4 regions of the Cytobacillus spartinae genome follow, and region 1 is predicted to be linked to each of the others. Evidence: riboswitches for the same ligand, from Rfam matches in the RefSeq annotation. Region 1 holds a riboswitch; each other region holds the start of a gene.
The links. Region 1 has a riboswitch for cyclic di-GMP ahead of ACFYKX_RS12380 (amidase). Riboswitches for the same ligand answer to the same signal wherever they lie in the genome.

Region 1 (7,514 bases):
AGTAAGAATTCGTGTCAAAAAAATTGATGCAAGTGCTATATTAGATTCAGGAAATATAGAAGAATTTATTACTGATAAAAGTATTACGCCCTTTCCACTTCTATTCAATACAGAAAGACCAGATAGCATATCCGCACATTTATTAGAAGGAAAAGTTGCTATCATAGTGGACGGGAGCCCGTTTGTTTTATCGGTACCTAGCTTGTTAATTGATTTCTTTCAGGCAACAGAGGATTATTATCAACCGTTCCTAATGGCTAGCTTCATTAGAATGATTCGTTATGTGTCATTTATGGTTGCTTTATTGCTGCCTTCTTTATATGTAGCAGTATCCACTTTCCACCATGAGCTATTGCCTACTCAGCTATTAATCAGTATTCAAGCGCAAAGAGAAGGGGTGCCCTTTCCAGCCGTAATCGAGATTATTTTAATGGAGCTAACCTTTGAGGTATTAAGAGAGGCGGGGATTAGAATGCCTCGTGCTGTAGGACAAACGGTCTCCATTGTCGGAGCTTTAGTTATTGGTCAAGCAGCAGTTGAAGCTGGACTCGTCTCGAATGTTCTTGTTATTGTCGTGGCGTTCACGGCGATTGCTAGTTTTGTTTCGCCAATTTATAACTTCTCCATCACAACTAGGTTACTGCGTTTTATTCTGATATTAATGTCTTCCATTCTTGGGTTATACGGGGTTCTAACTTTCCTCATTTTAATGGTTATTCATTTGGTAAGTCTAAGGTCATTCGGAGTTCCTTATCTGGCTCCGGTAGCTCCATTTTTTCCTAGTGATCACGATGATGTATTTGTTAGACTCCCTATATGGGCAAATAAAAGTCGCCCATCTTATTTATATTCAAAAGCACCTGTTAAAAAAAGCGGAAATTATACTCCTTCTCCACCGACTAGTAAAAGTGGTGATAATACGACATGAATAGAATCTATCCTTTACTAATGATTATCACATTGTGTTTAACGGGATGTTGGGACCGAATAGAGATGAACGATGTTTCCATCGTGACGGGTTTAGCGGTTGATCGGGGGGAAGACCAGAAGTATATGTTAACAGTTGAAGCGGTCAATCCTACACAATTTTCAAAGCAAAAGGGTGGAGATGATGCACCAGTTACAACCTTTTCTTTAGAAGGGGATACCATATCTGAGTTAACGGATAAAATGAACGTCGGTATGACAAGAAAACTAATATTCTCACATACAAGGGTGCTGTTTATTAGTGAGGAAATAGCTAAAGAGGGAGTTGTCGGATTTCTAGACTTTTTAGAAAGAAGTGGAGAGTTTCGAAACGATTTCAATATATTGATTACCAAAGGGATGAAAGCAGCGGACTTTACAAGGATTACCTACCCACTCCAAAAGGTTCCATCTCTTAAAATACACAAACAAATTGAATCATTTGGAGATGAATGGGGAGGAGACCCTAGGGTTCGATTAACAGATTTCATTTCCTCTATGACTTCTAAGGGAAGGTCACCTGTAGCAAGTGCCATTAGTGTAAAAGGGGATGCAGAAAAAGGAGAAAAAGTAGAGAACAATAAATCTCTCAGTGTAGATGCATTGGTTACAATGGAAGGGATAGCTTTGTTCGAGGGAGATCGATTAAAAGGGTACTTATCGTTAAAAGATACAAGAAACTTTGTGTGGACACAGGATTTAGATCAAACCAGTTTAAGCGTCCCTTGTAAAGAGTCAACAAAGGATGAGCCTAAATATTTCAATGTTCGTGTTAACACTTCATCAACAAAGCTACATGCTCGCTATCAAAATAATCAACCGATATTGAGTGTTAAAATTGATGGTGAGACATCTTTAGCAGGAAGTCATTGTGCGAATGATTTAACTAAGTTAGACTCTTTTAAAGAAATGGAGAAATTAATTAACGCCCATGTGAAGAATGAAATTGAAGGTACATTAAATAAAGTGCAAAAGGATTTTGGTTTAGACATCTTTGGATTTGGAGAGGTCATGAATAGACAGCACTATAAAAAATATAAAGAGGTAGAGGGTAAGTGGAACGAAGAGTTTTCACGGGCAAATTTTGAAGTTGATGTAAAGTACCACCTCATTAGAAGTGGAATTAAAAGTAAGAGTTTCTTAGTAAGCGAACCAGCGGTTGAATAGATGTGGAAAAATTATTTCAAACAAAAGCTTGATAAACCATGAATCCTTTTAATAAGGTAATATAGTAATTACAACAATTTGTGACATTCAAGAACGAAGTAGAACTAGGCCGTAGGAAAGGTTTAGAGGAGTCTACATATTAAAGGAGAAAATAATGAGCGATATTTTAATGAATATGAAGCCATTTGTAAATGCTGCGTGGGAAAAAGCAGGCTTTCAACAATTAACAACGGTACAAGCTTCTGCTATTCCGGCTATAGTAGAGGGAAAGGATGTTATTGCTGAATCACCGACTGGAACAGGGAAGACTTTAGCTTATTTATTACCGGTCCTAAATGGAATTGATCCGGAAAAAAAGTCTATCCAAGTGGTGATTTTGGCTTCTTCACAAGAATTAGTCATGCAAATTCTTCAGGAGGTCCAAACTTGGAGTGAGGGTAGTGGCATTCGAGCTGCATCCTTTATTGGTGGTGCAAACGTGAAAAGACAGTTGGAAAAATTAAAAAAGAACCCACACGTCATCCTCGGAACACCAGGGAGAACATTAGAGTTAATTAAACAAAAGAAAATCAAAATGCATGAAGTGAAAACAATTGTTCTCGATGAGGGGGACCAACTTTTAACGAGTGAGCACCTGTCAACAGTAGACCATATTGTTAAGTCGTCATTGGCGGATCGTCAGGTAGTTCTTTTTTCAGCAACTCTTCCGGAACATACAGAAAAGCTTGCTAAAGATTTAACTAGAGACGCAGAGATCATAAGGATTAAAAAGGATGAAACGATCCAATCAGGAAACGTTGATCACATCTATTTTAGTGCAGAACCAAGAGATAAAATAAAGTTACTTGAAAAAATAGCAAGGCTAGAAGATGCTAAAGTATTAGTGTTTGTCAGGGATATTGGAAACTTAACCGTTATTTCAGAAAAACTTACTTTCAAGGATATAAAAACGGCGATTCTTCATAGTGACTTAAATAAAGACAAACGTAAGAATGCCCTTAAGGACTTCCGAACAGGAAAAACAAATATGCTACTTGCTACAGATGTTGCTGCGAGAGGCTTAGATGTTAAAGGGATTACCCATGTCGTCCATTTTGATTTCCCGAAAGATATAGAGCAGTATGTCCACCGTTCTGGAAGAACAGGAAGGTTTGGAGCAGAAGGCACGGTTATGGCTATTGTCACAGAACGAGAGGAACGGGAATTAAAGAAGTTCTGTAAAGAATTAAATGTAGAGGTTGAGAAGAAAGTATTTTATAAAGGTCAAGTTGCGGATGGTGTGAAGGCAGAAAAATAAATTAGTTGATGAGGCTATGTTCATGTTAGTGGTGAGCGTAGTCTTTTTTTTTGGAGGATTTTTCATAATCCAATTAAGTTGACGAAATAGATAGAATATTTTATAAATAGAACTATACCGTATTATTTAGACACCCGAAAAATATACCCGAAAGGACTAAAATAAATGGAAAATCCTCGTTTGAAACAATTACATGATGAGTGGCTTGTAGAAGCTACTATTGATGATATGCAGGAAAAATTGAATAATGGAGAATTAACTTCAAAAGAGTTAGTCCTCATGTACCTATATCGAATTAGTACGTATGACAAGCAGGGAGTTGCGGTAAATTCAGTATTAGAGGTAAACCCTGAAGCTTTACATATAGCTGCAGCTTTAGATTCAGAACGTAAACAAAAAGGTCCACGCGGTCCGCTACATGGAATTCCAGTACTAATAAAAGACAATATCGACACAAGTGATAAAATGCATACAAGTGCAGGATCATTAGCTTTAGAAAACTCTTATGCTACAGAAGATTCACAAGTAGCAGCTTCTTTAAGAGAAGCAGGTGCTATAATCCTGGGGAAAACGAATATGACGGAATGGGCAAACTTCATGACGGAAGGAATGCCAAGTGGCTATAGTTCAAGAGGTGGCCAGGTTTTAAATCCCTATGGTCCAGGTAAATTTGATGTTGGTGGTTCTAGTGCAGGATCCGGGGCATCCATCGCAGCTAACTTTGCGGCAGTAGCAGTTGGAACAGAAACATCAGGTTCCATTCTAAGCCCTGCAAGCCAAAATTCTCTTGTTGGGATCAAACCTACTGTAGGATTAATCAGTCGAAGAGGAATCATTCCGATTGCACATAGTCAAGATACTGCAGGACCGATGACAAGAACAGTTAAAGACGCTGCATACCTTTTAAATGCACTGACAGAGCTCGACGATAAGGATCCTATCACACGTACTAATACCACACTTGTAGGAGCTGATTTTACTGAGTACCTACAAGAAGATGGGCTAAAAGGTGCCCGTATCGGAATATGTAGAGAGGTATATTTCGACTATCTATCCAAGGATAAGCTTAAAGTAATGAATGAAGCTGTTGAAAAGCTTAAAGAACTAGGGGCAGAAGTAGTCGAAAACATTGTGATCCCATCAACAAAGGCAAAGTGGAGCTATGATGTTTTAACGTATGAATTTAAATCGGATTTAAACGCCTATTTACAAGGTCTTCCTGTCGACTCAAGAGTTCGTTCACTAGCTGATGTGATTGAGTTTAATAATGAACACAGTGAAAAAACGTTAAAATATGGACAAAAGATCCTTGAAGAAGCGGAAAAAACTTCAGGAACATTAACTGAGGAACAATATATATCTGCACTAGAAAAGGATATCCACTTATCAACTGAGCAAGGAATCGATTCTGTACTAAAAGAGCATCAATTAGATGCTATTGTTTTCCCGAATAATTTTGGCGCGGGTATTCCTGCAAAAGCTGGTTATCCTTCCATCACAGTTCCAGCAGGGTATACACAAGAGGGAGAGCCAGTTGGAATTACTTTCACAAGTACAGCTTACACAGAACCTACTCTTATAAAGCTAGGTTATAGTTATGAGCAGGGGACGAAAGTAAGAAAAGCACCCAACCTTAATCTAGAATAAGGACAACACAATAAAGTCATACTACCATTGAATGATTTTAAAAGGAGATGGTGGTAGTTGGGTAGACAAAAGTTAGGAAATGGCAATGCTCAGCGAAATAATAATAAAAAAAGAGGCAAAACTAGCTCAGAGCTAGTTGAGTTTACTCCTAAAGAAGAACTAAAACCGAATCGTCCAATAAACGAATAATGATAGAAACCTCCCAAATTAGGGAGGTTTTGTTACGTTTTCAACCGAATGGTATTCAAATTCAAAATTAAACGTTATAGTAACGTTATAAACTGATAAGGGCAAACTTGTTGAAAAGCAAGGACGCAAAGCTATGGGCCTAAGCGTAAAATTCGTATGGTTGCCAGGCTGCCAGACTCCTTTTAGGGTGTCGGCACTCAAGGGAGGAAGTAAATATGAAAAGACTAGTAATGATGTGGGTGATGGTTGCATTGGGGTTTCTTACAATGGAATACCCTCAAAATCCGAAAACAGTGCATGCGAATGAATTTGTCCCCGTTTCCACTTGGCTCTGGGATACCGAAGCAATTCACACAAATAAGGATGAAGTCTTAAAGTTTTTAATAACAAAGCATGTTAACACAGTGTTTTTACAAATTAATCAAGATATACCATTTGAAACATATGAACATTTCATTCGCCAAGCAAGGAGCCATAATATTGAAATACATGCTTTGGACGGTGCTCCTGATTGGGGAAAATCAAAAGGCAAGATGGATAACATGTTTGGCTGGTTAAGAACCTATCAGCAACAGGCGGTCCCAAATGAAAAATTTTCGGGTGTGCATATAGATGTTGAACCATATTTACATGAACAATGGAACAGGAATCAAGCGAATGCGGTTATGCAATACCAAACTCTACTTATAGAAGCGAAAAAACAATCCAATCGTTTAGGGTTACCTATAGGGATAGATATTCCATTTTGGTTTGACGAGATTAAATTTCAAAATAAGTATGGAAAAGGGGATCTTGCTAGTTGGGTTATTCGAAAAGCCGATTCAGCCACTTTAATGGCATATCGGGATCGAGTAGAAGGCCCAAATGGGATCATTGAGTTAATAAAGTTTGAAGTACAATTAGCTCAAAAAATAGGAAAACCGATTATAATTGGTGTCGAAACAGGTAAATCAGAGGAAGCGGACTATGTTTCTTTTCATGAAGAGGGAGAAGCATACATGTTCAAACAATTGAAACAAGTTCAGGCAAACTATAATGGTAACGTGACTTATGCTATTCACCATCTACAAAGCTGGATGAGGATGGAGTATTAATAAATGAGATTTCACCAATGTTTTGGTGGAATCTTTTTCTTTTGTAAGGAATTTAGGTAGAGTTTACCCATAAATGTAAATTTTTATAAAAAAATATTAATCAGTACCTTGCATTATTCAGTAGTGTGTTATATTATACTAAATGTGGTAATAATTACTAACAAATGTTGTTCAACTACTGTACTTTAATCAGTAGTGAGTTTAAGACAGTAGGAAGGTGATTACTTGAATGTTCAATTTAAAAAGGGTGTGCTGGAATTATGTGTACTCATTTTAATATCTAAAAAGGATCAATATGGTTATGAGCTAGCTCAAAATATATCGAATAAAATTACAGTCGCAGAAGGGACCCTTTATCCATTACTACGACGGCTGACAAAGGAAGATTACTTAACTACGTATTTGGCTGAGTCAACCGAAGGGCCACCGAGGAAATATTATTCGCTTTCAGATAAAGGTAGCTTGTATATGAATGAGTTAATCAAAGAATGGATGCAGTTTTCAAATGCAGTAAATGAATTTATTGAGGAGGGTATGGGGAAATGAGAAATGAATTTTTAATTAAGCTGGAGACTTTATTACAGAAAGTACCGGAACATGATAGAAGAGAAATGATGTATGACTATGAAGAACATTTTCAAATTGGGCTTGCGAATGGAAAAAATGAAAACGAACTTATGGCTGAGCTCGGAGATCCACATGTAATTGCAAGAGATTTGCTAGCGGAATATAGAATTGTAAAAGCGGAAAAGGAGCAATCCGTACCCAATATATTTCGTGCCATTCTTGCAACAATCAGTGTTAGTTTCTTTAATTTAGTTTTTATAGTCGGACCGATTGCAGGGCTATTTGGTGCATATGTGGCTTTATGTGCTGTGGCACTAGTATTAACGATTTCACCAGTGGTACTGATTACGTCTTCAATGTGGGGATTTAGTTATGAAAGTTTCGCAGTAAATATCTTTGCTTCCATAACGTTGTTTAGTTTAGGGATGTTAATGAGTATCGGAATGATTTATGTAGGAAAGTTTTTCTACAACCTAGTTCTTAAGTATATAAGATTTAATATTAGAATCATTAAAGGAGAAAAAGCGGCATGAAAAAATTAGTATACGGATTATTAACACTATTAATCATTGGGATTGCAGGAACCA
Region 2 (7,514 bases), on a different contig from region 1:
TGTTTGGCGGTTAGGATGGATGAGCCAGCGATAGGGACTTTGTTTGTTTCTGCTAGACTATGATTTGGAAATGTAAAACCAGTACTACCTATTAATATCGTTAACAATAGTATCAACTTTATGATTCTTTTCATATGCGCACTCCTTCTTCTGTTGTTGTTATTTCTAATATCGACTTGTAATTGTTTATTTACATTAAAAAGTTTAAAACAGCAACAGCATTATCTTGATTACATTCTTTACACATAAAAAGTGGTACCTATTTGGCACCACTTTTTTAATAACTACATTAGTTTAAGAACTCTATCTCAAACCCATTTGCACTAAAGGATTTCCCCTTCAATTCCCCTAGAGTTATATTTTCCAGTAATTTATTTGCAAATCTATTTCTAATGGCTTGTTCTAAACTACTAGCATCATCAGGAGTAGCATCCGAGTTAAATGAAATTAGTAATTGGGAAAAATCAACATTGGTCGAATTTTCAATTGTACCAATAGTCGTAGACCCCTGGCCTGAGTTTATCGCCACCGTAATTTTATCGTTGCCAACTTTAGTTATAGTTCCAAATGTGTTAGTAAAAGTTGTAACGGCTGCTTGTCCCACTCCAAGGTTAATAGTAACAGTGATTTCAGAAGTTTGACCTCCACTTGAATGTACTAGTACACCAGTTAATACTATTGGAGTTCCAGCGAACACTGCACGCATATTTTCCATTTTAATACCTGGTGCACCAGTATCTAGGCTACCAAAAAGGTCTCTTGTAGTAATATTTGTTCCTGTAAATTGAATTGGCGAGTCAATCCAATCACTAGCACCTCTTGCAGTTAGTGAGTTGACTTTTAGAGACACACTAGATGAAGGTGAAGAAGTAATTTGAATACGTTCGAATATATCACTGTCCTCTACATCACTCAAATCCAATTCATACGTACCATTGTGATAATCTGTTAATACTTCTCCAACAAGACCAGTAGTAATTGTATCCAGTACAGGAGTTACTATTGCTCCCCCACCAGTTCCCGTGCCAGGTGCCGGTGCTGCCGGCGGTGCTACAACTACAGGTGCATTTCCACCAACTTCAATACCTTCTTCAGCTTTCTCAACTGTACCTTTGTTATCTACTTTTACTTCACCTTTAACAGATGGATCCTTCTTAATTTCTTTTACTGTAGATCCCTTAGCAACCGCTACATTAGCAACAGCGTTTAACTTAATTTCTTTAACAGTTGCACCTTCAGCTACAGCGATTTTTGCATTTTCACCTGTAACGGTTACGGCAGTTGTAGACAGGTCACCTTTTAAGTTTACTCCTTCAGATTTCTCTGAACCTTTAGCAGCGATTGTGATAGATTCGAATGCTCCACTTACTTTTGATTCTAGGTTAACAGCACCTTTAGCTCCTGCTTTTTCAGAAACTACTAAGCTCTTAACTTTAACACCAGATTCTGCAACTAGGTTAGATCCGTTAGCATCATTTACAACGACGCTGTCCGCTTCAACACCTTTTAGGTATAAGCTGTGGTCAGCGATGTCTTCTACGATAATGTTTCCGCCTACGTTATTTACTTTATTCACTTTAATATTTTCAAGAGAGACTGTTCCAGCACCAGCAGGTGATCCTAGTACTACTAAGTTTCCATTGATAGAAAAGTTCTGTAACTTGATATGTTCGTCTTTTCCAGCATAAATGTAAACTGATTTCTCAACTGTTTCACTACCTGTTTCAGGGCCAAATTCAGTCGTCTCAGTTTTAGAATTTGCAAAGTAAAGAGTTCCCTTTTTCTCAAAAGCTTCTTCAGCAGCGTCAAGTTTAGACATAGCACTTACGAATAACTTGTCTGAAACATCAGCACCGTTGTTTGCAGCTTCATTTACTAAGTATTCAACGTTTCCTAAATAACCAGCTGCTTGGTCCACATTATTATCTTTTAACGCTTTTGCAGCACGATCAATTTGCATTTTGATAGAAACTGGATATAATAGTTCCTTCTGAAGGTCCTCAGCTGTTTCTTTATAGAAATCTCTAAACTCTTCACGAGTTGTTACACCATATACACGGTCAAGCATAAATGAATTCTTCTTAATTTCCCATGAAACTTCATGGTATAATTTTTCCGTTTGATCATCCATTTGACCTTTGTCAAACTTAGCTTTAAGCTCAACGTATTTCTTTTGAATTTTCAATCCTGAAGATACAGCATCAATGTAAGCAACTGAACGTTTTAAGTATGTAGAAACGTTAGCGTCTAATCTAGCTTGTAGAACTTCTTTTTCTTTACCTTTTAATGTAGATACAAGTTTTGTAGCATCTGCTAAAGCTTTCTTTGTATCATTATGTAATTTCATATTTGGATATCCTACTAGGTTGTTAGGATATACATTCTTACGGTGCTCGATTGAAACTTCCCATTTTAACGCACCAGCAAGTTTTTCAGCTTTTACAACCGCTTTTTCTGCTTCTGTTACAGATGCCGCATCTGCAGAGTTTGATACAGCAAACACAGATGATGCAACAGCAGCAGCCATTACAGTTTTAGTAAGAATACGTTTTTTCTTAGTCATTTTGACACTCCTTTTGTTTAATAATGGCAAATAATTATATAAAAATATTATTTGTATAACACAAACATACATAGATAAATATTACCATCTTAGGTCTTTTTACACAATATTTTTTAAAAAATTTACCATTTTTGTCGTATTTTAATATTATCTGCTGATTTTCACATACAATTTTGTTGAATCTTGTAATCTAGTAATGACAGGACTAAAAAATACGTGGTAACATTAATTTACATTGGAAGAAAAGAGGATTAAAATGAAGCGGCTTGGACTTTTCAGTATAATAATATTAGTCATAGTAGTAATTTTTATTGGCAACTATACATGGAACAAAAAAGTAGAAACGACTGTAAAAAAAGCAGAGGAAGTAATAAATAATCCAACGAAAAAACAGACAAATGATAGTAGTAGCGCAAATTTCTCAAGTTCATCGAAAAATGAAGATGCTGAAGCCCAAGTAAACGATGAAAGTGGCGAAGAGGCAGGAGATAGTACTGTTTCTACCAAAAATCAAGATGGTTCAACTAAACAAAATTCAACACAATCTGGATCTACTAATACTAGCAATAGTAGCGAATCAAGTTCAACAGAAGAGGATAAGCCTAAAAGCGTAGACGAGATTAAAGCTAAATATAACGCTCTCTTTACAGAATTAGAAGTTCAAGAAACGAGTAAAGTTGATCAGCTGGTAGTAGAGGCAAAAGCAGAGTTTGTTAGTAACAAGTTGCCTAAAGGTGACCTAATTGCGAAGTATCAAGAGGTTGCAAATCTAATGGAACAAAATGCTGATAGAACTTTTAATATTATCTATCAACAGCTCGAGTATGATTTAGAGATAAATGGTCATAGCCTAAATGAAGCACAAGAGTTTCGCCAAACCTATAATGCAAAAAAACAAGAAAGACTATCCCGAGTAGTCAATCAACTTAAAGATTTTTAATTGCACTAGTGACTTAATCCTAGAACACAAGCACAATTACAAAATATTGATAAGGCTTCCACATTATCTTCACCTCTATTTCTGGAAATTGAATGAAGCATAAAGAATAAGCTTCATCGAGAAAAGCCAAAAAGAGATATCGTAAAAAATCTATTAAAAACAGGAGAGCAAATGCTCTCCTTACTTTAATTACATTTATATGTTTTCTTAGATGGCTAAATCACTGCACGACATTCATATGAAGAATTGGAAAATTCCACGTCACCCCTTTTCTCCAGGAATTCTCTAATCTCATTCATGTCAATGCCCATTGTTTTTGCTTCCTTAATCAGTTGGATCCACTCCGAGTCAAGCTTTTCGTTCACTTTTCTCATTATTCTCCCCCTAAAATACTTTTCGTATTCCAGGCAACCCAGCCATCCTAGTACCCCTTACCTTAGACCTGTGGTTTTGCGTCCTCACTTTTCAATGAGTTTGCCTTTTACTGTCTAATATTATAATTAGTAGTTCACAGGGATATTTTACTATTAACATGTTGCAAAACTTGTCACTTTGCGAAAAGATACATAATTTTCTAAATATTTTTTCCCTTAAAAAGCGACAATTTTTACGGAATCCTTTAGAATACGGTTTATGAAATATTTAATAGTTGTTGTGAATCGAGGGGCTAGGAAGGGGAAAGAAGTACCTAGCCCCCTTATATACAACAAAAACCAAGTGTTATTTTTTAAAAAACTCACACCAAAAATTAGAACCTTCAAGTATATTAAAACTTCTACTCAACTGTATAATCTATTTCTATAAGATCCCATGCAGTAATTAACCCTAGTGGAGCTTCATGTTTTTTTCCGTTTTCCGTAATTATGACTGCTTCTAATTCTTTTTTATCCTTATGTGCATTTTCAAATATTTCTTCAACTTCAAAGATATTAATTGATTTTGGAACAAATGCAATTGGATGCTCTACTTCGTACTCTAAAATATCTGAAACCTTTATACAATCAAGCTTGACTATATTCTCTGCTACATTAATAGCCATCCATTTGACAATTGCTCCTGTCGTGAGGAGCCCAATACACTCCTTGTTTCGATAGATTGGGTATTGCGAGTAAGAATGCTCTTTAATACCCTGAATGACCTTTAAGATACTATCTTCATAGTTATAGAAAATAACTTCTTTTGTTGCAATAGATGTCGCATAATTAGGTCCGTTAAGTACCCTTGCAATTTTTTCAATATGTTCTACCACTTTAATGTTTGGTTCCGCTATGTAATATCCAATATCAACCTTATCATGAACAATTGCATTCCTTAACTTTGCATATTGCTCAAGGTCACTTTTATACGTTTCAATTGCTTGGTGATGCTTCGCACCAACCTTTACTAGCACGGAAAAACGGTCATCTCTAATCTTCACTATTTTCTTTAATGCGTCATGTATTTGATTAAAACTTACCTCAAATCTTTCTGATAATAGCTGTTCCGTAATCATGTGAGTCCCCTCTTTATCTTCTTATAATTTCTCTTACCTCTTTATGAACAATTCTACATGGCTCACCTAGATTTTCTCTTCCAATTCCCCTTCTTCATTAACAGGGATAATACTTCTTTTTACTAACATAAGACTATCTTCTTTAGTCTTTTTATATTCTAGTTCTACTATATAAGAAGGGAGATCAAACGCAGAAAACATTAAGGCAATTTCATAACCCTTATCTTCTTTAGATAGCCAATCTGGTTTTACAGGGAGATGTACCGCAAGCCCTTTCCCATGTTGTTCCCATTCTTTTACAAAACCATTGAACTGACTTTCTTCAAAGTTAATGATTGTTCTTGTTAGATGGATTCCTCCATTATATAATTCTTTTCTCCTTCCTTGTTTTACCAACCTAATGATTCTAACATTTATATGATTTACAGGGATCTCAATAAATAACGTTAGAGTTTGTCCCTCAGAATAGTAGTTACCTTTCAACATGTTAGTAGGAGATGTTTGGTATGCCTGTCCCTCAAGTTCTGGGAAGTAGCCTATAAAGGCTAGGTGTGTGGACATCGGTAAAAACTGTGTAGCAAGGAGATCTTCTTCTTTATGTGCGTCTAACATATTTGATAACTTAGGTAAATCACTGATTCTATCAATATGACTAATTTGTCTAAGAATATTAAAAAAGTATAATAATATGATTATGGCTAAAATAGTGGAGATAATGATTAAAAACCCTTCTAAACCGAGCTCTACAACCAAACCTACATAAACGGACCAAATTAAGCATACAAAGAGGATTGTAAATAAACTTACTTTTGTCACAATATGGGTGAATAAGTCTGTTCCGCCTCTAATTTTACGAAATTGTCGGATATGCTGCGTCATCCTCTTAATCGTATTCTCTGTATTAATTCCTTCAAATGGAAGGTTAACCATGTCCCAGTATAATTCTCTCGTTTTCTCTAAACGATGTTGAAAACTCAAAGATATAAAGATAGATAAAAGACCTACCAGGGAGAGCACTCCTGCAGTGATACCAAATAAGATGGTAGCTGTTCGATCCTTATTAATAATACCTACATGAAAGGGCATATCTATAAAAGAAAAATTCCAAAATTGAATAGAAGCTCCTCCTAGTAATATGAAGGCAAAAAATGTGCCTAGGTATTTCTCTATATGTTTTTTAAACAACGCTTTAACCTCCAATATATGTAGACCATTCTTTCCCAACATTAACTCTCCCGAGATTCACATTTTTACTCATCTTCTCTCATAGTAATCCAAATCGTAACAATTTGTCTTTTAAACAAGTCTCTTTTTATTGAAAAAATATAAAATTGCTAACCTAATCTATCACACATTCACTCGAAAATTGACGTTCCCCTGTCGTAATTTATCGAGAACATTTCAAGTAAATACGTTCATTATTAAGTTATAATTAAGATAAGTAATATTTTGGAAGGGATGTTGATTATGCCATTAATTCATATGAAGGAAATCTTTACACCACTTAAATTAGTAGGGATCAAAATTTTTAAATGCGTAGAAGGACATACTTATATAAAGGTTTGGAACAACCCTCGAAGAAAAGTATTCTAACAGGGTCAACAAGTTCTTAGGGGTTATGCTAAACACCTTCTGCTTAAACGATAGAACGGCTAGATATGCCATAATACCAATAGCCCCTCCAACCGTTTCAATGTATCATCCGTTAATAGTGGCGTTCGTCCACCCGTAAACCTTAAATGTACCTCATCTAACCCGCTTAAATGTCTTTTTATGCCTCGTTTGAGCCATTACCGTAAACAGCCCCAATACAACAAACACTAATAAGTAGAGAATCATTTAGAGAGATATGGAGTTAAGCTTTGGTCTTGATAGGTCTTTTAAAAAAGGGAGATAACAGTCTAACGAGATTAAGAGATGAGGTTATATCTACTGTTTAGTTAACGAAGGGATGTTACAATCAAAAACTATACTCAGAAAATGACAAGAAAGACGGTTCTTCTTACAATCAGAAAAACCGTCCTGTTGTTTCCTCTATACTTTTTAGTGTTGTGAAGGAATTCCAAATAAGTAAACTTCTTCTATGCTATGTTGTGATGGAATACCTGCTAATTCATATTCCTGTTTAATACTGTGTTGTGAAGGAATACCTGATAGTTCTGTTCCATGCTGAGAAGGAATCCCTGTAGCTCCAACTAATGTTAGGGTTAATAGGCTTGCAGCTATTATTTTTTTCATAATAACACTCTACCTTTCTTGTTTTATATGGATTATTTTAACATTCTATTAATAGTTTATCTAATTCTTTTTTGAAAAGGGTTGCAAATTTTTCATTTTTCTCAAGGAGAAGGATTTCTATTGACTTCTCTATATATTGCTTCCCTTCCTCTTTATTCCCTAGTTTTATGTAATTTTCACCTGTTTGATAATGAAATTCCGCAAGTAAGAATAGTTGCTCATCATGTAAACATAAATTGAGCCCTTTCATACTATAGGTCAAAGATTCCGCATATTGTCCT
Region 3 (7,514 bases), on a different contig from region 1:
ATCCTCATCGTTTAATAATTTCTCAGCGCACTCAATCAATAAGTCTGTGACCTTAATATCTGAAGAGAAGCGTTTTCCTGGTGCTGAAACGACAACTATTTTACGTGCGGGATCGGATGTAACGATATTAAAAACTTTTTTCACTTGCTCCCCAGTCGATAATGAAGAGCCCCCAAACTTAACAACCTTCATAATTGATAGCCTCACTTTAATTTTTCATGGAATGTTACTATTATCACTCTAAAGCATAAAAGTTTCAATAGTTTTTTCCGCTAGACGAAGACATTTGTCTATATATAACGGAAAGAAAACGCATACATCTATTCAAATAAAAAAGCTGTGTCATAAAATACTTGACACAGCAATTGTTTATTTAGGGACTTTTATTAAATTTTCAAACTGGTTTGCGATTAAAGGTTTGGAAACGTAATATCCTTGTACATGGTCAATTCCAAGCATCTTGATATACGTTAACTCTTCTAGAGTCTCCACTCCTTCAGCTACAACGTCCATTTGAAGACCATGGGCAAGCTGGATTATCGCTTGTACAATGGAGGCTCGTTCTTCCCTCAGATGCACATCCTCGATAAACCCACGATCGATTTTTAGCGCATGCAAACGGAATTCTTTTAGGTACATCATTGATGAGTAACCTGTTCCAAAATCATCTAGAGAAATGTAGATTCCCATGTCTTTTAATTTTGTTACAGCCTGCGCAGTAAACGTGTCTTCCTCCATAAAAGTTCCTTCGGTTATTTCAATCTCAAGCCATTCTGGTTCTAAGTTTGTCTCCTCTAAAACCTCTCTAACAAATTCATCAAAATTTGTCCGTTGGAATTGTATAGCGGATACGTTAACCGCAACTCTGTATGAAAGTAAGCCGTTTTCCTGCCATTCCTTCGCTTGGCGGCATGCCTCTTTTAGAACCCACTCCCCTAACGGAACAATAAAACCTGTTTCTTCCGCAAGAGGGATAAAATCTGCTGGGGAGATTAAGCCTTTCGTTGGGTGATTCCATCTGATTAATGCTTCCGCACTTTTTATATCCCCTGTGTTTATGTCTACCTTTGGCTGATAAACAAGGAAAAATTCCTGTTCCTCAAGTGCTCGTTGAAAATCATTTTCTAATGTAAACCGATAATCGTTGGTTGAAATAATATCCTTGTCATAAATCCGATACTGGTTTCCACCTGTTTGTTTGGCTGAGTACATGGCCATATCGGCAGCTTTTAAGAGCGATTCTGCTTCCACTCCATGTTCAGGGAATAAAGCAATTCCGACACTCGTATGAGTATGTATTGTGTTTCGACCAATTTTATATGGTTGTTGGCAAATCATTAACATTTCTTCAGCAATCTTAATAACTTCCTTTTTAGTTGTAAACGAAGGGATTAAGAAGGAGAATTCATCTCCGCCAATTCGAAAAAGTGTACCTTTGTCGGAAAGCTGACTCTTCAATCTTGTTCCTATTTTTCTCAATAATTGGTCACCCGCTTCATGTCCAAGGTGATCGTTGATGACTTTCAGTCTATCTAAATCCATATATAATAAGGCAAATGGACTCGCCTCGGCCTTATTAATGGTAATAAGGCGTTCTAACTCATCGGCAAAATGCTGACGATTAGCTAATCCAGTTAGTGTGTCATGATAAGCTAAGTACTGAATATGCTCCTCTTGTTTCTTCTGTTGAGTGATGTCTTTTCCTAAATAAAAGATTCCTGAAACCTTTTTGTCAACGATAATCGGCACAGCATTGATACTGAATAATAAATAATCACCAGATTTATGTCTTACTTGACATTCGAACCTAGTTGAATTCCCGCCAATTAGTACTTCAAAATGCTGGAGGATCTTCTTTTTATCCCGAGGATGAATAAATGGAATAAAGTGCTCCCCAATCATTTCCTCTTTTGTAAAACCTGATGTTAACAAACCCGTTTTGTTTACCTCAACGAATTTTCCAGATAAATCTAAAATGAATGCAGAATCCATATTGTTCTCAAATAGTGAACGATATTTTTCTTCTCCTTCTGCTAACCTTTTTGACATATACATATTTTCAGTAATATCTTGAATGGTTCCTACCAGTTTTTCAGGTTGTTTCTGGTCGTTATAAACAACAGAACCAAAGCAGTGAATCGTTCGAACTTCTCCATCAAGCCTCACGATCCGAACAATTGCTTCAAGTTCCCCTTTTAGAAACGATCTTTTTAAGATTCTCGGTACTTTTTTCCTATCTTCAGGATGAATGGCAGATAAGAAGGTATATTTCGTAAATTTGGACCCTGCTTCTAAGCCAAATATACGGTAAATTTCATCAGTCTTATATAATTCTCCTGTTAAGATATTAAAATCACAACTACCAATATTGGCAATTCGCTGTGCTTCCCTTAGATTTTGCTCACTTTTAATCAATTGAGATTCTAACTTCATTCGACTCGTTATATCATTGACAGAGCCAATAATTACAGGTTGTCCTTTTAAATGTGAAACAGATGCGCGAACCTCAATGATAATCTTTGTTCCGTCTTTCTTAACGGCTGGAACTGTATATAACGTAGGAACCTCTTCCCCGTTTAAGCGCTTTCTTGCGTTTTCCATAACAATTTTGCCTGTATTTCTATCAAACATTGGAACTTCATCGAATGCTTTACCGATAAATGTTTCGTGATTATGGCCTAACACATCTAGAAAGACTTTCCCTACATAAATAAAACCGCTTTTTCCATAAATAAATGCTCCGAGCTGAGAGTCTTCTAAAATAACACGGAATTGCTCTAGTTGATCAAAAACTTGCCTGTCGTAATGGTTCTTATTCCGGATATATCGAATGGCTGTTATGCTCACTAATGGTAAACTGATTATTAAAATTGCAGCATATTCCAATAAGTTGCTTAGGATAAAAGGTAGGGATAATCCATGAATGAAATCCTCTAAAACAATATGCTGAATGGAAAAACCTATAAATAACGATCCAAAGAAGAGCAACATTACCTTTGATAGATTAATAGTCATACGTTGTTTCATTGCATTTACACCTCACACTAGGTCAATCACACTATAAATACGTTGTTATCATCATCATAGTGACTTTCTTCCCATTGTACAATAGAAAACTTCCATTTTATGAAAATACTTGTAATTTCCCCCTCGGATATATATAGATGGTAGTTAGTTTATTACTTATTCGATCCTCTCATAAAAAAAGCCCTATCACTCGGATAGGGCTTACCATTATTAATCTCTTCCTTTTCCATTTCCACCTTTGTTACCATTACCGTTTCCGCCATTATTACCATTTCCGTTACCACCGTTGTTGCCTTTGTTACCTTGATTCCCGCGTTCTTTTTCTTCTTCTATTTCTTCATTGTCATCTGATTCAACGGCTTCAGCTGTTTCTTCCTCTTCCTCTATTTCTTCCACTTCTGCTGGTTCCTCTGTTACATCTGAATTAGTATCTGTATTCTCTACGTTTTCAACTTCTTCATTCTCTTCTTCTTTGGTTTCAGCATCATTCGAGGATTTACCTTTGCCTTTATTCGCTTTTTCTTCTACTTTCTTAGCTGCTTTTTCTATTTTTTCAGCTGCCTTTTCATTTTTCTTCGCAACTTTTTCTGCAGCTTTTTCTAATCCTTTAGTAGAAACGGCTATCGTTGATTCTTCTTCCACAACTTCTTCTTCATTTTCTACTACAGTTGTTTCATCTTGTGTAGCTTCTTCTGTTGATTCACCCTCTTCAGTCGATGTAGCCTCAGCTACTTCAGTCGTTTCAGTTTCATCAGTAGGTTCTAGTTCCTCGGAATCTCCTTCTGTTACAACACCAAGTTTAGTCTTGGCTCTTTCGATGTTTCTAGCAAGGGCAGCCTTTGCTGTTGGATTCTTAACTTTTTCCATTGCTGCTGTTAAAGCAATAATGTTTTGACCTAATACCTCTTCTATGGAATCTTCTGATTGTTCTGATTCTTCATCAGCAGTCCCAGTAGGTTCTTGTCCATCAGTTGGTTCTTCTGAATCCAGCTCAAGAGCCTTTTCTAGCTCTTCCATGGCTTTTTGTAACGTTTCTTCTGCTAACTCCTCATCGCCTTTTGATAGCAAAACTTCCGCTTCTAGGATACGTTTTTCAGCAATCTCAGCTAATAGAGCAGCTTTCTCTACATCATCAAAAGTTAGAGCTAACTGAATTTTTTCTGTGAATGTTTTTATAAAGTATAGAAAATCTCCTGGTATCAGTGTTGGTTCCTCAGTTTCATCAACTTCTTCTTCATCTGTAGGTTGGGTTTCATCAGCAGGTTCATCTGTTACTAAAGTTGTGTCTGTTTCAGTAGTTCCAGAAGTATCATCGCTTACAGTAGTTTCTTCATTGATTGTGGTTTCTTCATTGATTGTGGTTTCTTCATTCACCGTAGATGTTTCATCTGCAAACACACTTCCTGCCCCTAACGAAAGAGAAAATGCTGCTGCGAGTACACTAGTTGCCAATACATTTCGTACTTTTTTGTTGATCATGTTACATCCTCCTTTTAATAGCAAAGGTTTCCGTACCCACTATCCCTTTTTTTGCTAATAAAAAAATTCCTACATTCTAATAAATAGATTGCAAGAATTCGGGAAATAACAATAGACGTTACTCCTCATTCTTTAGCAACCCAGCCGCCATGGTAAGCTTACTTTAGGCCTGTGGCTTTGCGTCATCGCTTTTCAACGATTTTGCCTTTTGTAGTGAATGGGACGAAATACTTTATCCTTAGTTTACAGAAAGATCTTCCATATTGGTATGATAAAAAAGTACTATTATTGCTAATATGATAGGTAAAGTTGACTGTTTTTTAACATGATTGTCAAATATACACTGTGATGCAAAAAAATATACCCACCTCAGAATGGGGCGGGCATCCAATTATAGTTTAAAGTGTTCTATATACATCTGGACAATCTACTTGTGTTGGTGAAAAGAAACAGTGAGATTTATGACGGCCTGTGTTTGCTTGATTAAACCATTGGGCTGGACAATCGCCTTCTGGTCTAAAGAACCATAGTGCGTTACTAGCTGGGTGATATCGTTTTCCGGCAATTACATCTCTTGCTAGTTTTATATCGGCTGCCCGAGCCGGTTGATAAAAGTATCCTTTTATGGTTGCCTCGAATCCACCTGGACGCTGATAAACCATTTTTCGAATATCTGTAATATTCTTAAAATCTATACAATTGGATCTCGCTCGATTTACCCCTACATTGCCAACCATAAGCATTCCTAGTTTCCCATCGCCTTCTGCCTCAGCTCGCATTAAACGAGCCAATAATTTAACATCTTCTTCTGTAGCTTTTATAACTGCCAACGCAATTCCTCCCTACAGTACGTACGTGCATATATATAAATATATGTAGGTTCGCCCGTCCAGGTTTACTGTTTGATCAAAAATTCACCCACTGCCTTATTAGGAGTTTAATAGCAAATGAGGGACAAAATATCAAGGTGAATAGAGTGAAGTGTCTTTCGTAGTGGGGATGAAGGACAAAATAGAATGATACATAAAGCGAAGTGTCTTTCATCGAGTGAATGAAGCCAAACTCCAATCTTACATCGAGAGAATTGTCCTTCATTTTGTCTCGCCGTACTGATGATAACTGACTAACGAACGAACGTTCCCTCCCTCCCCCTGAAATTTGTATGACGATGAATTATATAATCTTTCATTTATACAAAAAAATCCCTTTAAATATGGGATTTTTTTCTTCGTGGGCTTCTAGGAGGTAGCAAAGGACAAACTATAACTAAACGCCTCTCTTATTCCCCCAAATGTATGTGTGGAGCTGAGGAAGTACCTTAACGTTCTTTAATTCATCGTCAGCCATTACTTTATCGATTAACCATGTATACTTTTCTAGTAATCTTTTAACAAGATCACGATCATCAGTAGTTGTAATATCGTCATTCCCAACCTGGCAAAAGAACGGAACATGCGGGTAGCGTTGATGAATTTGCTTAGCGTACTCATAATCTTGGTCATCAAAGATTACCACTTTTAAACTTATACTTCGACCACTTAGATTCTTAATGATTTCGTCCAGCTTCTCAAAATTGGTTATCATCCCAGAACTAGGAGGTTTTGGTGAGATTGTTAACTCATCAATATCATAAAACCAATCTTGCCACTTGCTACCTTGTGTTTCTAAGCCAACCTTAATGTCGTTCTCTTGTAAAATATGAATTAACTCATCAAGGTTTTTTAATAGCGCTGGATTCCCCCCGGAAATCGTTACAAAAGAAAAACCATTTCCACCAAGAGCTTTAAGTTCTGTCCAAATCTCATCGGCTTCCATTTGTTTTATTAAGTCTTTCCCCGAACCATCCCAAGTAAAAGAAGAATCACACCAAGAGCAGCTATAATCGCAGCCTGCTGTACGAACGAACATTGTCTTTTGACCAATCACCATTCCTTCGCCTTGAATGGTAGGACCAAAAATCTCCATAACAGGTAATTTACTCACCAATCATCCACTCCCGTCTTGCTTCTGCATAGCTAGTAGGAGTTTCGAACAAACGAACAAACTCTACTCTTGCACCATCATATTGATTTTCACGGTTCTTTAAAGATTCCTCCATTTTTTCATAAATCCAAACAACCATATTTTCTGCTGTTGTATTCATTGGAGGCAATGTTTCATTCAAATATTTATGATCTAAGAAGATTTCGATCTCATTTTTCCAAATTTCTTTAATGTCACCGAAATCAATTAATAGACCACGATCATCTACAAAGCCACTGATTCCAAAAATAACTCGGTACGTATGTCCATGGAGGTTTTTACATTTACCCTCATAGTTGTGTAAGTGATGTGCCGAATCAAATGTAAATTCCTTACTTACCATTACACGCTTTGAATGGTATTTTAACTGATCCTTTTTAATATCTACATCTATTTTTTGGAGTTTATCAACGATGCGAAATCCGTACATAGTCTATAACTCCTTTCTTTCATTCTGATAATCTTCTAAGCCCTTTTGTCTGAGCTTACATGCCGGGCATTCCCCGCATCCGTCAGAAATAATTCCGTTATAGCACGTTAATGTTTTTTCACGAACAAAATCAAAAGCTCCTAAATCATCTGCAAGCTTCCAAGTCTCGGCCTTGTTTAACCACATTAACGGAGTATGAATGACAAATTGCTCATCCATTGACAGATTTAGAGTGACGTTTAACGATTTTATAAAAATGTCACGACAGTCTGGGTATCCGCTAAAATCGGTTTCACAAACGCCCGTCACAATATGCTTAGCTCCTACTTGACTAGCCAGAACCCCCGCAAACGACATGAATAAAAGGTTACGCCCTGGTACGAATGTAGAAGGCAATTCACCATCTTCTCCATCTTTTACTTCAATATCACTTCTCGTTAGCGCATTCGGTGCCAATTGATTAAGCAAACTCATATCTAATACGTGATGTTTAATTCCCAGCTCGCTTGCTATATTTCTTGCACAATCTATTTCAGTAACATGTCTTTGGTTATAA
Region 4 (7,514 bases), on a different contig from region 1:
TCAATATACGATTACACATATGGGGCAGTTTTATAAAAATATTTATAGTAATTGGAATGAGGAGAGATTTCAAAATTTAATTAAGGCATTTCAAATTGATCCTAAACGAAAGCTTCATCGCTTCTCAAAAGGATTACAAAGACAATGCGCCTTTATATTAGGATTATCGACCATGCCAGAATTACTGATCTTAGATGAACCGATGGATGGGCTCGATCCAGTTGTTAGAAAAAATATAAAAAGTCTCATTATTGAAGATGTCGCAGAGAGAGAAATGACGGTTCTAATTTCATCTCACAACTTAAGAGAAGTTGAAGATATTTGTGATTATGTAGGGATCCTACATAAAGGGAATATGTTAATTGAAAAAGAGTTGGACGATTTGAAGTCAGATGTTCACAAAATTCAATTAGCGTTTAAAGATGGCTCACCAGCAGACATATTTAAAGGCTTAAAACTGCTTCACAGTGAGAAGAGAGGAAGCGTGTTACTATGCATTGTCAGAGGGAACGAAGCCGATATCAGAACTAGAGTGAAAGAATACGAACCTGTCATATTTGATATCCTCCCACTAACGTTAGAAGAAATTTTTATTTATGAAATGGAGGATGTTGGCTATGCAATCAAAAATATCCTTGATTAAGAGCGAGTTTTTTAAACAGATTAGTAGAAATATTGGTTGGATCTCCATCATCTATTTTTTAACATTAGTATTTGCGATTCCACTGGATATTTTAATGACTGTTACAAATGAACATAAAGAATTTTGGGTTAAAGATAATTTATTTCAGTATAATGTGGGGCTTCAAATCATCTTAATGATCTCTATCCCTGTCTTGTTAGCAGTGTTTCTTTTCCGCTATTTACAAGTAAAACAAAGCTCAGATTTATACCATAGTTTACCCATCAAAAGAACACATATTTTCCATCAATATACATTAATTGGTTTATTGTTTCTGATCATCCCAGTTATTGCAACGGCCATCATTGTTCATTTTCAACATATAACATGGGATTTACAACCGTATTTTTCAGTAGGGGATATCTACTACTGGGCTGGGATTATGATCCTCATTAACATCATTGTTTATATGGGTGCTGTATTTATTGGGATGGTTACTGGTTTATCCATTGTACATGGCGCACTAACCTATATTTTCTTATTGCTACCATTAGGATTGCTTGTGTTAATCACTGCTAACTTACAGTACTTTTTGTATGGATTCCCACAAGACTACTTTTTAAATAGCAAGATGGAGTACTTCTCACCATTAGTTATTACTGAGCAATTAAATCATCAAAAAGTAGAGCCATTGGTCATTTGGCTGTATCTTATGGTTTCTATCGTCCTTTATGGATTATCTGTATTTCTATATAAAAAGAGAAAGCTTGAAGCTGTATCCCAGGCGCTTGTTTTTCCAATTTTACAACCTATTTTTAAATTTGGAACAACTTTTTGCTCCGCATTTTTAGTGGCATTATATCTTGGTGAAACACAAAATCAGTCTTTCGCTTGGTTAATAGCAGGGTACATTATTGGGTCATTTATTGGATATATCGTTGCTGAAATGGTCCTGCAAAAAACATGGAGAGTTTTTGGTAGTTTTAAAAGTTACTTCATTTATGTGGGTGCGTTAGCTATCATTCTTGTTGCTTTACACCTTGATGTTACGAAATACGAAGATAAAGTACCTGAACGATCAGAAATAAAAAGCGTTCACTTAAGTGAACATGCCTATTATTACTACAGTTCGGACTACCAAATCGATAAATTATCACTAGAAGAAGATCAAAACATCAAATTTGTCCAAGAATTTCATAAAGCAATCATTTCTAATAAAAATGATGTAGAAAATGAGTCGAGAAATGGAAGAGCATTTTTTGCTTATGAGCTTGAGAACGGCAAAAATCTCGTTCGTGAATATTATATTAACAAAGAATTATACAAAGAATTTATCAAGCCTATTCACGAGTCCATTGAGTATAAAGAAGCAAACAATGAGATTTTTCGCCTGAAAGAAGATGTTGAATTTATCAGCTTTAACCCTGCAGGTCCAACTGGTCGACATGCGGTTATTTCAGAACCAGAAGATATTAATGAAGTAATATCGATCTTAAAGGATGAAATCTACGCAGCATCTTATGATGAGATGTACAACAATAAAGGCTTCCAATCTCATATTTCTATGAAAATTGATGACCAACATGGAATGGACATCCTGTTTAAGCCTTCCTATAAAAAGTTAGAAGCTTGGCTGAAAGAAAAGGGATTGGCTGAAAAGGCAATGGTCGTTGAAGAGGACATTTCACATGCCTTAGTAGTAGAGGTAAGTAAACTAGAAATGGATAAGCCTGAGTACGCTTACTCCAATGAAGAGATTTTTAACAAAATGATGAAAAGCTCGGATGTGTTAGAGCTTAAGGATAGAAATGAATTGCAAATTGCTATGGATCAATCCATTGACTACTACATGGTAGAAAATGAAAGAAAAAAGAGGTATTTAGTCGCATTCTATTTTAAAAACGAAAACTACCCAGTTATACGCTCATTTGAAGATGAGTTTGCACCTGATTTTGTAAAACAATTTTTTCAATAAAATATAAAGAAAAGGTTTAGAAGGGAGGGAGCAGGTTTGGCTGAAAATCGTATGACTATGGATATAGAAGAAATTTGTTCATTGTATAGTCAACGTCTGTTTCATGTTGCTTATAGTATAACAAGAGATCACCATCATGCTCAGGACGTGGTTCAAGATACGTTTATTAAAGCGTATCAAAAATTAGATACTCTGGAGGATCACAGCAAAGTTGGAGCTTGGCTATCATCAATCGCTACTAGAACGGCCATCGATTATGTAAGAAAAGAAAAGCGTAAGAGTGAAGTTTTCTTAGAAAATTCTATAGTAGAATCAAATCAGCTACATTTTAGTTCAAGCCAGGATGTTGAAAAAGAGGTCGAATTAGCGCTTTTTGAGGAAGAAATACAGCATGTAATTAACAACTTATCTACGGACCAGAAAAATGTCTTCCTGCTCAAAATAAAGGCCGGACTAAAGGAAAAAGAAATCGCGGAAAAACTTAAGCTTAAACAAGGTACGGTAAAAACCAATTTATATCGAGCAAAGAGACATTTAAAGTCAATGATGGTGGAGAGGAGTTTGGCATAATATATTTAGAGATCAACTCGATGAGAGTTGGTCTTTTTAATATGTTCATTCTTCCAATATTTGAGAGATAGTATGTTTGTCCCAGAGGAAATAAAGTCAATTTTTTAACAAATAGAGCTTTGGTTATACCCATTTAAAAGGTTAATAAAAACGTCATATTTCGCAGAATATATACATCTATTAGCACTAGTTTTTTTAAAAAACCAGGAAATATTACAGGGGTCACTCTGTCTTAATAGGACTATAGAAGTATATATTTGCTGAATTTTCTAAAAATAAATAAGTCAAAAGCCGGATTGTCGATTTGTGTTGGTAAATTTATCATTTAGTTAAGAGATCAGTCGGATAAATAAAAAAAGCTGAATCTCGATAAAGGCAAAACTGATGAAAGTCAGTGACGCAAAGCTACAGGGGCTAAGGTGCAATCTAGCACTAGGCCAGCCAGTTACCGAAAGATTTAGGGAGTAGTCTGTCTACTTTTCACTAAACCCCCTTTCGGTAAAGGCAGGGGTTATTTTTGTTGGAGAAAAGAGGTGAAAAAGTAATGAGACTAATGAACCTGGTGAACGATCAGCAAATCGCGAATCGCGTAGGACAAGCATACAGCTTCCACAAGAGGCTAGTCGGGCTAATGTTTACAAAATCGCTAGCACCAGGGAATGGTCTACATATTAAACCCTGCCGTTCCATTCATACTTTCTTTATGAATTACCCAATTGATGTGTTGTTTTTATCTGAAGAAAATGAAGTGATCGCATGCTTCGAACATTTTTCACCGCGAAAGATCGGAAAAGTAATCCACCGTGCAAGTTCTGTAGTAGAACTTCCAGCAGGAACGATTGAGAAAACAAACACCAAAGTAGGACATAAAGTGCAATTCAAAAAAAATGATGAAAAGGGAGCGAATTTAACATGATGAACAAATTAAAAGGACTAGTAGTAGAAGAGCAAGGTCAAGGGATGACTGAGTACGGATTAGTATTAGGAGTTATTGCAGTTGGTGTGGTAGCTACACTAGTTTTATTAAAAGAACAAATTCAGGCAATGTTTGATGAAGTATTGACTAGCGTCTCAACACGTGACGATTCATAAAAAATAGAAGAAGGTCTTGCGTTAATTAACGTAAGGCCTTTTTTAAAAGGTAGAATGCATTCACAGTGAGATTCTCTTATAAAGTGAGGGATCCTTATGATTTTTGATAGCTTGTTAATCCTCGTATTACTCATTTGTCTGATAACGGACATCAAATCTAGAAAAATATATAATAAGGTCATTTTTCCAGCTCTAATAGTAGCAATAATCTTACACGCCTTTGCCCCATTTGGTTCAGGGATCTTATTTTCTTTAACAGGCTTTGGGGTGGGTTTAGCCCTATTGTTAATTCCCTATTTAATGGGTGGAATGGGTGCTGGAGACGTGAAGCTTTTAGCTCTAGTCGGGGCTTTAAAAGGAGCTATGTTTGTAATGACCACTGGCATTTACATGGCAATAATAGGAGCCCTTATTGCACTATTCGTTATCATGTTTAGAAAAGGTGCTCTAAGACGTCTTAAATCGATTGTATATACTGTTTCCAGTTACAAACATGGGATTAAGATACCACTTGCTCTAGATAAAGATGCACTACAAACAACTTATCCTTATGGTGTAGCAATTGCTGGTGGAGCATTCATGAGTTTACTAGCAAAAGGGTGGTTGATTTTATGATAAAAGACGAAAAAGGTCAGTCCCTAGTAGAAATGGCACTTTTACTACCATTATTGTTACTATTGTTGACTGGTATTTTTGACTTTGGGAGAATTTTATACTCTTATACGCATCTTCATTTAGCAACACAAGAAACGGTTCGGTTAGGTGGTTTAGGGAAAAATGATGCTGAAATCTCTGAGTTTGCTAGAAATTATATTCACTTAGGAAACCCTAACTTACTACAGATAACCATCTCTCCAAACGACACAAATCGTCAGTCTGGTGAATATATGACAGTGACATTGGATTACCCAGTTGATATCATCACTCCGTTTGTTTCAACTTTTTTTCCTACTCCTTTTATATTGTCTACCGAATCTACGATAAGAGTGGAATGAGAGGAGTTTTACACATGAAGAAACTCTTAAGGCAATTGATTCGAAGAGAAGAAGGGAACGTTATCTTACTAGTGTCTTTGTCATTTATGGGCTTATTAGTGATGGTAGGTCTTGTAATTGATGGCGGGACCATGTATATGACAAAAAGCCATTTGCAAAAAACAGCCAATGCAGCTGTTTTATCTGGCGCACAAGAGTTAACTAACCGAGAAGATTCGGTTAGAGAGGTAGTAACTGAGGTGCTAAAATCTCATCAGGAAGAAACAAGTATACAGGAACTTTCCATCACGATGGGGAAGCGTGTAGAAATAGAGTTAAAGAAGACAGTACCTCTTTCATTTTCGAAGTTATTCGGCTTTAATAGTTTAGATGTACATAGCAATGCGGCTGCTGAACTGCGTGTAATGGCTAGAGCAATAGGTGCAGCACCACTCGGTATAGATGATTCGATTGCTCTTGAATTCTATAAGAAATATCAATTAAAAGTTGATTCAACCGGGGTTGAGTATGGAAATTTTGGCGTTCTGGCTCTTGGGGGTCCAGGGGCTAATACCTATGAAGAAAACTTAAGGAAAGGGTATAACCAAGAAATTTCTGTAGGGGATATTATTGAAACCCAAACTGGTAATATAGCTGGAAAAACAAGAGCTGCAGTAAAAGAACGCGTAGATGGATGTCTCCATACGGAAACTAGTATTTATGATCGAAATTGTTCTAGAATCATCCTAATTCCGACTTATACACCGTATGAACATGACACAAACCAGATGAAAAGCATAAAGATTACTGGTTTTGCCTACTTTTACATTACTGACCCGATGGACTCTAAGGATACTTCTATAACTGGCATGTTTATAGAAAGGGCAGGTACTGGATTTGAAGGGAGTAATGGTTTAAGTAAAGGTGCTTTTGCAATCAGATTAACAGAGTAGGTGACTTTAATGAAATCGAAATTAATCATGTTTATTGCACTCTTAATGGGAGTTTTTACCACCTTTTTGTTTTTCAATTACATGAAAAAATTTGATACAACAGCTGTTATAAACGAAAACACGGTTGAGGTACTCGTGGCAAAGGAAGCCATTAAAGAGAATCAGAGAATTACATCCTCGATGGTAGAGTTAGCTCAATTGCCAAAGGACGGCGTCCATCCTCAAACACTAACAGATCTTTCTACAGTTGAAGGTAAATATGCTACGTCTGATATCGAGGCTGGAGAGGCATTATTAACTCACCGAATTAAGTCAGAGAAGGAAGAAGCATTGTTTGTTTCTAGAAAGGTTAAAGAAGGATTTAGAGGAGTATCAGTCGGGGTTAATTTCGTTCAATCCATATCCAATTTAATCGAACCAGAGGACGTAGTTGACGTTATTTTTAGTGAAGTAGTGAAAGTGAATGATAAAGATACTGTGGTGTCTAAACAAATTTTGTCAAAGGTTAGAGTGTTAGCCATTGGGAGAAAAATGATCGCTACAACCGACGAAGCTGAAGAATATGCCGAGTATAGCTCTTTAACGTTAGAGCTAAGTCCAGAGGATTCTCTTGTATTAGTAAATGCATCTGAACGCGGTCATATCCACTTTACTTTACATACGAAAATAGAGTCTCCGAAAAAGTAGATACAATGAGTAGTTAAAGGAATTTAGATTAGTTAGGGGTGAACATTCATGACCAGCAATCACAATTTTCAACAGACTAGCAAGAGGCGAGGGGAAATGATTGCCGTCTGTAGTGCCAAAGGAGGTATAGGGCGAACAACGCTTACAGTAAATTTAGCCGTAGCCCTATTTAAAAAGAACATATCTATCAGTATTCTAGATGGTGATTTTCAATTCGGTGATATTGGTCTTGCTATGGACTTACAATCTACTTTTACCATCAAAGATGTCGTTGAAGAAATTGATCGTCTGGATGAATTTAGCCTTGCAAGCTTTCTATGCAATCACGAAAGTGGTGTGAAGGTCTTACAAGCTCCAGAAAGACCGGAATTTGCAGAGTTAGTTACAGATGAAAAGCTTAGTAAAATACTAGATTTATTGTTAATGCAGCAAGATTATGTGGTCGTGGACACTGGGGTGGGTTTACAAGAAAGAACGCTTAATATCGTAGAAAAAGCAGATCAAATCTTAGTGGTCACTAATCTTGAAATGGCTGCACTTAAAAATACGAAACTTCTACTTGAAACGTTAGATATATTAGGGTTTAGGGATAAAGTAAGGATTGTTATTAATCGTGCAACGATGGAAAGTGTTATAAAAGC

Region 2: another riboswitch for cyclic di-GMP. It lies ahead of ACFYKX_RS14040 (anti-repressor SinI family protein); the one in region 1 lies ahead of ACFYKX_RS12380 (amidase).
Region 3: another riboswitch for cyclic di-GMP. It lies ahead of ACFYKX_RS03060 (DUF5667 domain-containing protein); the one in region 1 lies ahead of ACFYKX_RS12380 (amidase).
Region 4: another riboswitch for cyclic di-GMP. It lies ahead of ACFYKX_RS03160 (DUF192 domain-containing protein); the one in region 1 lies ahead of ACFYKX_RS12380 (amidase).

Annotation. Positions count from the first base shown of each region.
Region 1 is NZ_JBIACK010000005.1:99,613-107,126, forward strand. Features, by position in the region: gene ACFYKX_RS12355 (spore germination protein) at 1-928, shown strand, start outside; gene ACFYKX_RS12360 (Ger(x)C family spore germination protein) at 925-2,133, shown strand; gene ACFYKX_RS12365 (DEAD/DEAH box helicase) at 2,288-3,430, shown strand; gene ACFYKX_RS12370 (amidase family protein) at 3,596-5,077, shown strand; gene ACFYKX_RS12375 (hypothetical protein) at 5,135-5,266, shown strand; cyclic di-GMP riboswitch class I at 5,357-5,442, shown strand; gene ACFYKX_RS12380 (amidase) at 5,482-6,360, shown strand; gene ACFYKX_RS12385 (PadR family transcriptional regulator) at 6,586-6,906, shown strand; gene ACFYKX_RS12390 (DUF1700 domain-containing protein) at 6,903-7,460, shown strand; gene ACFYKX_RS12395 (DUF4097 family beta strand repeat-containing protein) at 7,457-7,514, shown strand, end outside.
Region 2 is NZ_JBIACK010000006.1:175,376-182,889, forward strand. Features, by position in the region: gene ACFYKX_RS14025 (glucosaminidase domain-containing protein) at 1-134, opposite strand, end outside; gene ACFYKX_RS14030 (hypothetical protein) at 290-2,563, opposite strand; gene ACFYKX_RS14035 (hypothetical protein) at 2,820-3,503, shown strand; gene ACFYKX_RS14040 (anti-repressor SinI family protein) at 3,719-3,877, opposite strand; cyclic di-GMP riboswitch class I at 3,907-3,992, opposite strand; gene ACFYKX_RS14045 (CBS domain-containing protein) at 4,279-4,995, opposite strand; gene ACFYKX_RS14050 (hypothetical protein) at 5,062-6,180, opposite strand; gene ACFYKX_RS14055 (hypothetical protein) at 7,039-7,233, opposite strand; gene ACFYKX_RS14060 (helix-turn-helix domain-containing protein) at 7,271-7,514, opposite strand, start outside.
Region 3 is NZ_JBIACK010000001.1:621,982-629,495, forward strand. Features, by position in the region: gene ACFYKX_RS03050 (aspartate kinase) at 1-192, opposite strand, end outside; gene ACFYKX_RS03055 (EAL domain-containing protein) at 370-3,027, opposite strand; gene ACFYKX_RS03060 (DUF5667 domain-containing protein) at 3,238-4,506, opposite strand; cyclic di-GMP riboswitch class I at 4,638-4,722, opposite strand; gene ACFYKX_RS03065 (cell wall hydrolase) at 4,905-5,336, opposite strand; gene queE (7-carboxy-7-deazaguanine synthase QueE) at 5,773-6,489, opposite strand; gene queD (6-carboxytetrahydropterin synthase QueD) at 6,482-6,958, opposite strand; gene queC (7-cyano-7-deazaguanine synthase QueC) at 6,962-7,514, opposite strand, start outside.
Region 4 is NZ_JBIACK010000001.1:638,819-646,332, reverse strand. Features, by position in the region: gene ACFYKX_RS03175 (ABC transporter ATP-binding protein) at 1-643, shown strand, start outside; gene ACFYKX_RS03170 (DUF6449 domain-containing protein) at 618-2,597, shown strand; gene ACFYKX_RS03165 (RNA polymerase sigma factor) at 2,634-3,167, shown strand; cyclic di-GMP riboswitch class I at 3,532-3,620, shown strand; gene ACFYKX_RS03160 (DUF192 domain-containing protein) at 3,688-4,083, shown strand; gene ACFYKX_RS03155 (Flp family type IVb pilin) at 4,080-4,259, shown strand; gene ACFYKX_RS03150 (A24 family peptidase) at 4,356-4,874, shown strand; gene ACFYKX_RS03145 (TadE/TadG family type IV pilus assembly protein) at 4,871-5,254, shown strand; gene ACFYKX_RS03140 (pilus assembly protein TadG-related protein) at 5,269-6,186, shown strand; gene cpaB (Flp pilus assembly protein CpaB) at 6,196-6,873, shown strand; gene ACFYKX_RS03130 (AAA family ATPase) at 6,922-7,514, shown strand, end outside.